DNA from 3 places in the Oceanobacillus iheyensis HTE831 genome. Region 2 is predicted to be linked to each of the others. Evidence: predicted binding sites of a transcription regulator. Region 2 holds the regulator's gene; each other region holds the start of a gene.
The links. The regulator Rex, encoded in region 2, represses fermentation and respiration genes when NADH is low (regulators of the CRP and FNR family bind a similar motif). The targets are predictions, from matches to a motif close to TTGTGAAATATTTCACAA.
Positions count from the first base shown of each region.

Region 1: a site for Rex is predicted at 2,212-2,229, ahead of nsrR (nitric oxide-sensing transcriptional repressor NsrR). Genes of this name have one in related genera too.
Region 3: a site for Rex is predicted at 2,279-2,296, ahead of OB_RS16705 (L-lactate dehydrogenase). Genes of this name have one in related genera too.

Region 1 is NC_004193.1:323,468-327,691, forward strand. It holds gene OB_RS01685 (MFS transporter) at 1-600, shown strand, start outside; gene hmpA (NO-inducible flavohemoprotein) at 891-2,111, opposite strand; gene nsrR (nitric oxide-sensing transcriptional repressor NsrR) at 2,244-2,687, shown strand; gene OB_RS01700 (DUF488 domain-containing protein) at 2,708-3,067, shown strand; partial or broken gene OB_RS18720 (ATP-dependent Clp protease proteolytic subunit) at 3,106-3,234, shown strand; gene OB_RS18845 (hypothetical protein) at 3,355-3,534, opposite strand; gene OB_RS01705 (acyl-CoA dehydrogenase family protein) at 3,834-4,224, opposite strand, start outside.
Region 2 is NC_004193.1:686,751-690,974, forward strand. It holds gene abc-f (ribosomal protection-like ABC-F family protein) at 1-1,082, opposite strand, end outside; gene OB_RS03580 (redox-sensing transcriptional repressor Rex) at 1,229-1,858, shown strand; gene OB_RS03585 (YdiK family protein) at 1,937-2,131, opposite strand; gene OB_RS03590 (CPBP family intramembrane glutamic endopeptidase) at 2,135-2,833, opposite strand; gene groES (co-chaperone GroES) at 3,122-3,403, shown strand; gene groL (chaperonin GroEL) at 3,467-4,224, shown strand, end outside.
Region 3 is NC_004193.1:3,414,075-3,418,298, reverse strand. It holds gene OB_RS18815 (hypothetical protein) at 1-5, opposite strand, end outside; gene OB_RS16710 (SDR family oxidoreductase) at 219-1,106, opposite strand; gene OB_RS16705 (L-lactate dehydrogenase) at 1,264-2,229, opposite strand; gene OB_RS18810 (hypothetical protein) at 2,357-2,485, shown strand; gene OB_RS16700 (potassium channel family protein) at 2,830-3,852, opposite strand.

The DNA.
Region 1 (4,224 bases), 360 kb from region 2:
CCATTATCATTTTTTCCTTACAAACAGGAGTGGAAAAATGCTATTGGATTAATTAGTGCTTCTATTCTTTTAGGTATCTCTAGTGCCGTATATTGGACCTTCTCACGTGATTATATAATTGGAATTGAACAACTACCTACCTTATTAGGCGATTTATTTTGGGTCCTTATTGGACTATCTGGACTTGCTGGTGGTACGGCGGGTTACTTTGTTTCCAAAATAGGACTATCCAAAGCGTATGTTATAACAGTAATTATGTTATCGACCGCTTCTTTATTATTAGGGTTATTTCCAACTAATACGTTAAGCGGGATTATTTCTCCAATCCTATTTGGAAGTTCTTATATATTTGTAACAGGATTACTAATTGTATGGGGTACAAATACTTTTATTACTAATGCATCGTTTGGGTTAGGTGTACCATTTTTATTATTAGCTTTAGGGCAAGTGTTTGGTTCGATTATTGCTGGAACAATAAGTGAAGCGATGGGGTACCCATTCTTGTTTATTTTCTCTGCTCTTATAGGCTATCTAACAATTTTTATTTGGCCGAAAGCAAAGAATAAACAGGAAACGGAACAATTAAGTGGTTTACATTGATGACTTAGTAACTGGCTGGAAAAGTAATTTGTTCATGACGTAATGACATTTAAGGATGAACCATATATGATTGATTTATTGACGGACGGAGGATTGACTCGATTTTTCTAAAGAGGTGGTATTTGTTGAATAAAGAAGTTGTTGGTAAATGTAAGATATGTGGAGACAACGTTTATTGTTCAGGTGGTTTTGTAGAAGGAGTTTTACAAGATGATAGAACACTTTTGTGTTTAAACTGCGCAGGAAGGGGCAAAAAGGATTGACACTCGACTGTCAATCCTTTTCCATTGTTACTTCGCAATAGGTTCGAGAGGTCCAAATAATTCCATATGAATATCGTTTTGAGCAATGTTCATATTTTGTAGATCATTGTTTATTGCACTCATAAAAGGCTTCGGCCCGCACAAGTAAAAGGCAGCATCTTTTGTAGGGATAACTTCTTTTAACCATTCATAATCGATATAGCCTTGTTTATCTCCATCTGTACGATTCGTTGGGTTACTATATACAACATACTGCTTCACTTGTTCTTTAGATTTTGCTATTTCAGAAACTCTTTTTCTCATCGCTTGATGGTCGATAGATTTGGCAGCATGAATGAATACTACATTCCGATTTGGCTGATGTTCTACAACGGATTCTAACATACTCATGATGGGAGTTAATCCAACTCCACCACTAATTAAAACTAGAGGACGGTGGTCACGTTCGTCTAAAATAAAATCACCAGCAGGTGCACTGATTGGTAAAACAGATCCCACTTCCACAGAAGTGTGAAGATAATTAGATACAACTCCAATCGGTTGATTTGAAGCTTCTCGTTTTACACTAATACGATAATAATCTTTCCCTGGTGCCGTTGATAAGCTATATTGTCGTAAATGAACATAAGCTTCACTTTCTATCTGTGCTTTTATCGTAATATATTGCCCAGGTATGAAAGTGGTGATTGGTAAATTATCATCCGGCTTGAGATAAAAAGAAGTAATCTCCTTACTTTCTTTTACTTTTTTAATAACTTTAAAATCACGAAAACCGGTCCATCCACCGATCTGGTTCTTTTTCTCGTTGTACATCTCTTTTTCTACGGATATAAAGATGTCCGCGATAACAAAGTATGCTTTTTCCCATGCCTCTATAATTTCGTCAGTAGCTGCATCTCCTAATACTTCCTTGATCGCTATTAACAGGTATTTACCAACAATAGGATATTGTTCTGGTTTAATATTTAAACTGACATGTTTATGTGCAATTTGTTTAACATGTGGTAAGATTTCTTCTAATTTCTCAATGTTTGCTGCAGCAGCGTATACCGTATTTGCTAGTGCTTTCGATTGGGCTCCTTTCCGTTGATTTGTTTGATTAAAGACATTTTTTAGTTCTGGATTGTTTTCTAAAAGTATCTTGTAAAAATGCTTAGTTATGGCTTCTCCGTGCTCCTTTAATACTGGTACGGTAGCTTTAATAATTTCTGTCGTTTTTTTGTCTAAAAGTACGGTTGTGTTTGACATGAAATCACTCCTAAATAAAAGATGTATTTTCTATACATCTTTTATTTTATACGATTACATTCTAAATACAATAAGTCTAACGCAACCATGTGTTACAATAATGTGAAAGATATAGCAAGTAGGTGTTAAAAAATGAACTTAAAAAAATATACCGATTATGCACTACGAGTTTTGATATTTACCGGTTTGAAATCGGATCAAGAGCTTGCGAATATTAAGGAAATAGCTGAAGTTTATCAAATTTCACAAGAACATCTGCGGAAAGTTGTGCATGAATTAACAAAAATGGAATTAGTTGTGACGATTCGTGGAAGAAATGGTGGGATAAAGCTAGCTAAACCAGCTTCAGAGATAAATATAGGACTTTTAATTAGACAGTTAGAGAATGATTTTGTTTTGTTGGAGTGCTTTGATAAAGGGACAAACCATTGTGTTATTTCTCCAGGATGTACACTCAAACACGTGATTAATAAAGCATTGGTAGCTTTCTTTAAGGTACTAGAAGAATATACACTAGAAGATTTAATTAAGAATGAAGAAGAGTTACTAGCACTCATGGGAATAGAAAAAGTATAATTGATAGAGGAGGGGATAATATTCCAATTGTCTTACAAAGAATTTATGAAGACTCGCAACCCGACGGTTATAGAGTTTTAGTTGATCGAGTATGGCCAAGAGGAATCTCAAAAGCGACTGCTAATTTAGATGACTGGGCGAAAGATGTTACCCCGAGTCCAAATCTTAGAAAGTGGTTCAATCATGATCCAGAAAAATTTGATCAATTTAAAAAAGAGTATAAAAAAGAGTTACTTGAAGATCAATCAAAGATAATGAAATTATTAGAGTTAAAAGAAATACAGGAAAAGCAAAATCTGATTTTGCTTTATGCAGCGAAAGATAAGGAACATAATCATGTTTTGGTTTTAAAAGAGGTTTTGGAGAATTATCAGCAGTAACTACAAATTTCTCACCTTGGAAGCACGATGGTCAGGCAACCGGAATTGATATTTCTGCCAAGAAGATAATTAAATTAACAGAAACAATCAATCAAATAATTGTTGATCCTTCGGGCCAGTCATGTAGTAAATGTAAGAAAAGATCATTTCGAATGAATTGGAATTGAAAACCCGCTTCAGAAATATACTGCGCTTTCCGTGGGCGGCTGGTGAGCCTCCGGATGCTCCGCATTCCGGGGTCTAACCTATGCCTCACTCCCACAGGAGTCTCCGTATATTTCTTACGCTTATATAGCTTTTATTCGTTTGTGAGAAAAATATTTTGGTTCTATGTCAAATGTGGTGGTGGGTTGAATCAACCCATCACCTTTTTCATTTCCTTGTTGCCATAGGATTTTCTTCTTTAATCTCTCGAAGCCTTTGATTCCATAAGAATTGCGTTTTATTACTTTAATCGTGTTGTTCACACCTTCACATTAGTATCTTTTATCCCTAACATTTCTATGATAAAATGGTTTTGCATTCGTTCTCTCTCCTTTGCCTTTTGTGTCGCAACTTTAGGGTATCAAAAGAGAGAGAACGGTGCATTTTTTACATCTTTAAAACATTGACAGGACAAGAAGCACCACCACATTCATTGTAGAGCCAATATTTTTAAAAACATTTTATTGAATGAATAACATGAAATCTGTTCAAGAAAAACAACCTCCTATAGTCATAATAAGTCCAAATACGAACTTTATGAAAATAGGAGGTTACATATGAATTAGTTATTCTCTTTCATTGATCTATCAGCTAATTGCATCATTGTCATATCATCCATCGGAGGATTGTGCAATCCCGCTCGAACGTCTCGATAGTAGCGTTGTAGATTGTTTTTCTCTGATAAGCTTTTTGCTCCAACAATCCGCATAGCTAAATCAACGGCATGAACAGCTTTATTAGTAACCGATAGTTTTGCTGCACCAAGTTCAGGTCCCATCGCAACACGAATGTTTTCATCGCCATTATCCCATTGTTGTGCAATGGAATGAAGGAAATGCTTAGATTCCATTAATAACAATTCAAGGTCACCCATCTTTTGTTTTACATTAGGTAAATCAGATATAGTTCCTTCAATACTGTTTGGTGAATAATTCATGGCGAATTGTACCGCT
Region 2 (4,224 bases):
GCGATACGTTCACCGCGATTTGCATGAAGGTTTACATGGCGGAATGTAGGTTCTTGTTGTTCTTCATATCGGAAGCCTAGATTAGAAATTTTTAATACATCATTGCCACTACGACGATTAATTTGAAATGACATCGAAGCGGATGATTCATCACCCATTGGACGATCCATCTTGTCCATTTTTTCTAATTGCTTTCGTCTACTTTGTGCTCGTTTTGTAGTGGAAGCACGGACGATATTCTTTTGAATGAATTCTTCCATCCGTTTAATATCCGTTTGTTGTTTTACGTATTCTTTCATTTCTTGTTCGTAATCAAGTGCTTTTTGTTCCAGGTATTTACTATAGGTACCATGATATTTTCTCGAATGATGTCTAGAAATTTCATAAACGATAGATACCGTTTTATCAAGAAAATAGCGGTCATGGGAAACAATCACAATTGCACCAGGATAATTAACGAGATAACCTTCCAACCATGTTAGTGTATCAATATCGAGATGGTTTGTAGGCTCATCGAGGATGAGTAACTGAGGTTTTTGTAGCAATAATTTACCAAGAGCGAGTCTTGTCTTTTGTCCGCCACTTAATTCGTTAATCGGCGTTTCATAATCATAATCACCAAATGAGAGACCAGTAAGTACCGATTTTATATCCGATTCATACGTATAACCACCATCTGATTGATAGCGAATTTGTAATTCATCGTATTCTTTCAGAATGGCTTGGTAACTCGTTTCATCTACTGCAGTAGGATCTGCCATTTTAATTTCTACTTCACGTAACTTTTTTTCCATCTGTTTTAAATGGGAAAATACATCTTCCATCTCATTCCAAATGGTTTTACCTGATTCTAACTTCATATGTTGCGATAGATAACCATAGGTAAGATCTTTCGGTTTGAAAAACTCTCCTTCATCATGAGGGAGTTCATTTGCCATTATTTTTAGCAGTGTCGATTTTCCTGCACCATTTCTACCGACGATGGCAATACGATCTTGGTCTTTAATTTCTACTTTTATATTAGACAAAATCTCTTCTGCGCCAAAAGATTTTGATATTCCGTTTAATTGCATCAGTATCATTTCATTGTCACCTCATAATACTAGTTTAGCTTATCGCCAAAGAAGCGACAATATTATTGTGAAAAATGTCACGACTTCTAAGGAATAATCTGTTAAAATAAATATAGTATGATAATTATTCTAAGCATTGAAAAGAGGAAGGTCGTATGGAACAAAACAAGATTCCGCAAGCAACTGCAAAACGCTTGCCATTATATTATCGTTTCATTAACAACTTAAATCAACAAGGTAAAAAGCGTGTATCATCAAAAGAATTAAGTGAAGCGGTTAAAGTAGATTCCGCAACCATTCGTAGAGATTTCTCTTACTTCGGTGCACTAGGTAAAAAAGGATATGGATACAATGTTGAATATTTACTAGGTTTTTTTAAGAGTACATTAGACCAACATGAAATAACAGAAGTAGCGTTAATTGGTGTTGGAAATTTAGGAACAGCTTTCTTACATTATAATTTTATGAAAAATAATAATATCCGTATTACCATTGCATTTGATGCTGATGAAAATAAGGTAGGCACCGATATCGGAGGAGTTCCAGTCTATCATATTGATGAACTAGGGGAAAGGTTAAAGAATACAGAGGTTGCTATTCTGACGATACCTGCTGATGAAGCAGATGCAATTGCTAATCAACTTGTTGAGCATGGCGTTAGTGGAATATTAAACTTTACCCCAGCAAGAATTACAGTACCTAGTCATATTCGTGTGCATCATATTGATTTAGCGATTGAGCTTCAATCACTCGTGTATTTTCTTAAACATTATTCTTTAAACTAATTATTTCATTATTTTAAATCAATTATTATGTAAGCGTTTATCCTTATATTAATGAGAAAAGTAGACTGTGAATACAGTCTACTTTTTCTTTCTTAATTTATTGTGATAACCTATCATTTTAAAGGAAACAAAGAAACACAAAGCAGAAACTGCTGCAAAAATAAGTGTAACAGAATTCCAAACAGTGCTTTCCTTACTTTGAACCCCAAAGTATATAAAAGCAATTCCTACAAGAAAGTATAGAACTGCTCTTGTTAGAAAGGGATGTCTCATGGATTAACCTCCAAAGAAAATCATTTGCATCTCATCTAAAATACGTTGCATTTCTTCAGGATCAATATTATATTGTGCTAACAAAACAAAGGTGTTCATACCTGCGTGTACAATAATAGGAACGATAATTCGTTTTGTCTTTACATAAAGAAAAGCAAATACAAATCCCATGGATGCGTAAATTAAAATATGCTTAGGGTCTAAGTGAATAAACCCAAATATAACCGCTGATAGTAACCCCGCAAAAAAGAAATTCATTCGTTTATAAAGCTCTCCAAAAATAATCTTTCGGAATATAATTTCTTCTAAAATGGGAGCAAAGATAGCCGGTACGATCATGAATATAGGTGCTGCTCGAGTGATATCCATAATTTGTTGTGTGTTTTCGGAACCTGGGTCAATCCCGATGGCTATTTCGATTTGAGCAGCAATACCTTGTGCGAATAAAGCCATAAAAATACCAGCTATAGACCACAGTATTATACTTTCAATTCCTGCTGCCTCGTTATTTCGCATTTGCATATCTGGTTTAAGAAAATATAGCGTTATAACGATTGCTAGGGCAAAGGAAAATATCGACCAATAAATAGTTGCATCATTGATAGAAAAACCGAAAACGACTGCTAAAATCGGTGCAAAAAGCAACCCAGAAAACTGCATAATAATATATGTAAGAATGACATACCAATATCTACGACTCAAATAAAACGCTCCTTTATCATGTACTGTACTAATTAATATAGTTTAACATATGCATATATAGTTATTATAATCAGAACACGCTATTAAATGAAAAGAAAATGAAGTATTATTTTTTTGTGATTGATTTATGAAATTGTTTAGCATTTGTTATATAAAAAATATAATATCTTCACTCTATTTTGCTTGCATTTTTTTATAGAATTAATTATTATAATAATTGTGATTAGCACTCATCTATGAAGAGTGCTAATAAAATAAAATGATATCGAATTAAGGAGGCAATTCTACATGATTAAACCATTAGGAGATCGTGTTGTTATCGAACTTGTTGAACAAGAAGAAACAACTGCAAGCGGAATCGTACTTCCAGACTCTGCAAAGGAAAAACCGCAGGAAGGTAAAGTAGTAGCAGTTGGTTCTGGACGTGTAGAAAATGGAGAAAAGATTGCTCTTGAAGTTTCAGAAGGAGATCGAATCATTTTTTCTAAATTTGCTGGTACAGAAGTGAAATATGAAGGTACAGAATACTTAATTCTTCGTGAAAATGATATTTTAGCTATTATTGGCTAAACTCTTATGAAAAATTTAGATTAAAACGATAAATACGTAACTACATTCAAGGAGGAATAAAGAATGGCTAAAGACTTAAAATTTAGTGAAGACGCTCGTCGCGCAATGCTACGTGGTGTAGATACATTGGCAGATGCAGTAAAAGTTACGCTTGGACCAAAAGGACGTAATGTTGTATTAGATAAAAAATTCGGTTCACCTCTAATTACAAATGATGGTGTTACGATTGCAAAAGAAATTGAATTAGAAGATGCATTTGAAAACATGGGTGCTCAATTAGTATCTGAAGTTGCATCAAAAACAAATGATGTTGCTGGTGATGGTACTACAACAGCGACTGTACTTGCTCAAGCAATGATTCGTGAAGGATTGAAAAACGTAACTTCTGGTGCAAACCCAGTAGGAATCCGTCGCGGTATTGAAAAAGCTGTTGAATTAGCAGTTCAAGAATTAAAAGGAATTTCACAACCAATTGAAAGTAAAGAAGCTATTTCACAAATTGCTGCCGTATCTTCTGGAGATGAAGAAGTAGGTCAATTGATTGCTGAAGCAATGGAACGTGTAGGTAACGATGGTGTTATCACTATTGAAGAATCTAAAGGTTTCAACACAGAGCTTGAAGTAGTAGAAGGTATGCAATTTGATCGTGGATATGCTTCTCCATACATGGTTACTGACCAAGATAAAATGGAGGCTGTTTTAGAAGATCCTTATATCTTAATAACAGATAAGAAAATAGGCAATATCCAAGAAGTATTACCAGTGTTAGAGCAAGTAGTTCAACAAGGTAAACCTCTTCTAATGATCGCTGAAGATGTAGA
Region 3 (4,224 bases), 900 kb from region 2:
TAAATAGACCCAGTAATCGAAAGTATAATTAAGAATGGTGCAATTTATTAATATAATAGATGTAAAAGCAACACAAATTATATCACTAAAGAATGGCATTGACTGTGGATATTTTACGAACTTTATACCTAAATAGATTTACACACTAAATAAAAAAGTACATCACTGTAGAAAGTGATGTACTTCTTTATATTGAGAATAAGATTGTTTTATCAAGCTTAGTTCGCACGCAAACCGCCTGTAGCGCTAAATACATGACCGGTCGCATAACTTGCGTGTTCTGAAGCGATAAATACATATAGACCGCCTAATTCTGCTGGTTGTCCGGCTCGGCCTAAAGGTGTTTCAGGTGTTTCTTTACCGAACTTCGGAATGTTTTCTTGTGGCTGACCGCCGGATATTTGCAGAGCAGACCAGTAAGGACCAGGTGCGACAGAATTAACACGGATTCCTTTGGAACTTAATTGTTTGGCTAACCCTTTGGTGAAACCAATAATCGCGCTTTTTGTTGGCGCGTAGTCCATTAGCATTGGTGAAGGGTCATAACCTTCCACGGAGGAAGTCGTAATAATAGAGCTTCCCGGCGGCATGTGTGGGATGGCCTCTTGAACCATCCAATACATGGAATATACATTGGTCTGGAAGGTCGATACTAATTGTTCTGTTGAAAGATTCGTAATGTCTTCTACAGCTTGTTGTTCACCAGCAACCATGACTAACGTATCTAATCCGTCTAGTTCATTGATAGCTTCGTGTATTAATGAACGAGTGAATTGTTCATCACGTAAATCTCCGGGAAGTAAAACGGCTTTTTGTCCGGCTTCTTCAATAAGTGCTTTTACTTCCAATGCATCTGATTCTTCCACAGGAAGGTAATTAATCGCAACATCTGCACCCTCACGAGCATACGCGATAGCAGCAGCTCTTCCAATACCAGAGTCACCACCTGTAATGAGTGCTTTCCTGCCTTGTAACTGTCCCGATCCCTTGTACGTTGTTTCGCCGCAGTCAGGAATCGGCGTCATTTCTCTTTGAATACCTGGCTGTTCTTGAAATTGCTTTGGGAAATCTTCATTTGTATATTTTGTTCTTGGATTTTGTGGCATCGTATTGCATCCTTTCTTATTTTTGTACGTACAATTTATTTTCCCTAGTTAGTCGGTAAATAAAACATCGTAGTCTAAAAAAGGTCTCCCCAATACATAACCAAAAATCAAAAACGTACAAGCAGGCTGATGTGCTCCCCTTCATTCATGTTCTATACTATTTCATCATTTGCATCGTAGGTTCGTAAATTCCCTTAAGCGTCTGAACGCTATGATTAAATTGTTTCTGTTCATCTTCGTTCATTGGCACTTCTATTATTTCACTAACCCCATTTCGATTGATAATCGTCGGCACGCCAATACATACATTATCTACACCATATTCACCTTGAAGAAAGCTGCTGGTAGTTAAAATACTGTGTTCATCTTTTAATATTGCTTCCGTTACCCGGACAAGACTCATAGCTATACCATAGTAGGTAGCTCCTTTTTTCTGAATGATTCGGTATGCTGCATCCCGTACATTTGTAAAAATGTCGTCTAAATCTTCTGTTGTATAGGATTCACTTCGATTTAAATACGTGAGAAGCGGTACCGTTCCTATAGTAGCTGTGCTCCACAGTGGGAGTTCCGTATCACCGTGTTCACCGATAATATAAGCATGAATATTTTTCGGTGAAAGGTGAAAATACTCTCCTAGTTCATATCGCAGCCTTGCCGTATCAAGCGTAGTCCCACTCCCAATCACACGATGGGGCGGCAGTCCACTGAACGAGATAACCGCTTGTGTCAAGATATCGACGGGATTTGTTGCGATTAAAAATATACCATTGAAGCCACTATTCATCACGTCAGTCACAATTTCTTTAAAGATTTTCATGTTTTTTTCTACAAGATCTAAGCGAGTTTCCCCAGACTGTTGGTTAGCCCCAGCGCAAATACATACGATATCCGCATCCTTACAATCCCCGTATTCACCCAACCACACATTCGTCAATGAAGGAGCAAAGGCTTTTCCGTGATTTAAATCCATCACATCACCTAGAGCCTTATCTGCATCTAAATCAATAATTGCCAATTCCTCCGTCACACCTTGATTCATCAATGCAAATGCATAACTAACACCAACCGATCCACCCCCAATAAGTACCACACGATTCACAGCTTGTTGACTTGTTCTCATGCTCACCACATCCTTATCGGTAAAATATGAAATATCTTCCATATCTTTATTGTGAAATATTTCACAAATAATGTCAACATAAATTCTGAAATTTAGAAAACATTTTGGAATTTTACAATTAGGCCGAGTGCAAAACTTATTAAACAATCAAGCGATAGTCTCTCAACCAAAACAAGCTAGAGAATCAAGAAAAGTGGTTAATAGACGTACTCTATTAACCAAAAAAGCTGAAGAAATCGGGAAAAGTGGTCAATAGAGCAGTTCTATTAACCAAAAAAGCTGGAGAAATCGGGAAAAGTGGTGAATAGAACAGCTCTATTAACCAAAAAAGCTGGAGAAAGCGGAAAAAGTGGTGAATAGAACAGCCCTCTCAACCAAACTAGCTCTTGAGAATCGTAAAACGATGGTCAATAGAACACCCCCCAGACCTCCGAGCCCGATCCAACGCAAACCCAATCTATCTCCCACTAAAAAATACCATCATCCGAACCGTCAAACTCATTCACTTACCACATCAAAACTCGGCTCAACCACTTCAACCGTCCTGCTTTGCTAGTTGCTCTGTACTTAAATAAACTCTCTAAGTATTCCCAATCCCCATTAAGAAATAATTCTCTCATAAGCACTTTCATCACAGATGATAAACAGTTTTGCATCATGTGGAATGGGTGCGGACAATTGTTTAATAATCGACAGGTCATTTCCGTTTGATATCAGCATGGCACCTTGAACGGCTAATTCGGCACGTGCATCTTCATAGGTTTTCCAAGCGTCTTTTTTACTGATGGAATACAGATCATAGGCTGTATTGCTAGTTAGCTGCCTAATAATTTCACTCGAACCATTGTATAAAATCGAACGTGCTGCTAAATGCGCTGCCGTATCATTGGCAGTGATAAATTCTTCGACGGAAACATGTTGAAATGCTTGGATATGCCTTGATTCTAAAACCTCGCATATCGTATAGATATTTTTTTTGTATTCTTTTCCAATACTTTCTAAAGTCGTGGCAATTAACAGCGTTTGACCATCTGCTTGGGATGTTGCGACACTGTCTTCTGAAGCAAAAACCATTATCGATTTACTTTTTAATAAGTTCGCTTGTAGTAATACATCCGTATTCGCTGGGTTACCATGAACGAACTCCACTTGTTCATGTAAAATTGGTGTTTTGGTAACTTTTTCATCAATAATAACGATGGATATATCATTGAATGTTTTTAGTAATTCTTCTAGCGTAATACTCGCTTTTTTTGTCCAATTTATTAAGATAATATGATCTTCTGTTGTAATATTCAATTTCCCTGCCTCCTTTAATCGTTTACGAACACTTAAGAAATCGACGGCTTTACCGATAAAAATAGTCATGATTCCGATTCCAATAATATATAAAAACATCGCAAATATTTTTCCTGAAACAGTGGTTGGAGACACATCACCATAGCCTACGGTTGTCACGGTTGTCATTGTCCACCAGAGACCCTCAAAAGGATCCGCAAATGTATCCGGTTCTAAAAAATAGATGAAGTAACTGCTTGTCAGTACTAGTACAATCGTCGAAAGTAAAAGAAACCAATTATTTAATCGGATGACTTTTACAAATAAATGCCTGAAAAAAATCATCGTATGCCCCCTTGTCTACACATCACATTTTACCTACTAAAATAGTAACATAAAAAACAAGTCATTCCGTGAAGATTTTGTTATCTATGACTTCAGAGCCCTACACTAGAATATCCTCTAAGCCTCATCAGTTTTCCACTTCATAACAAACGAAGGGTTCATCATTTTACGTGGAATGAAAAAAGCGAATGGGCTAAAATTACAATTTGGATTTATTTATACTATAATTTAAACTAATTCATACGCTTATAACTTATGTAGATTGCTTCGTTTGTTAAGTTTTTGTAAATTAACTTTTTTGAAAAGGGTACATATGTTACTATCATTATTGAGTTTCGATAACGAACTTCGATATTGAATCTCACGCTATTG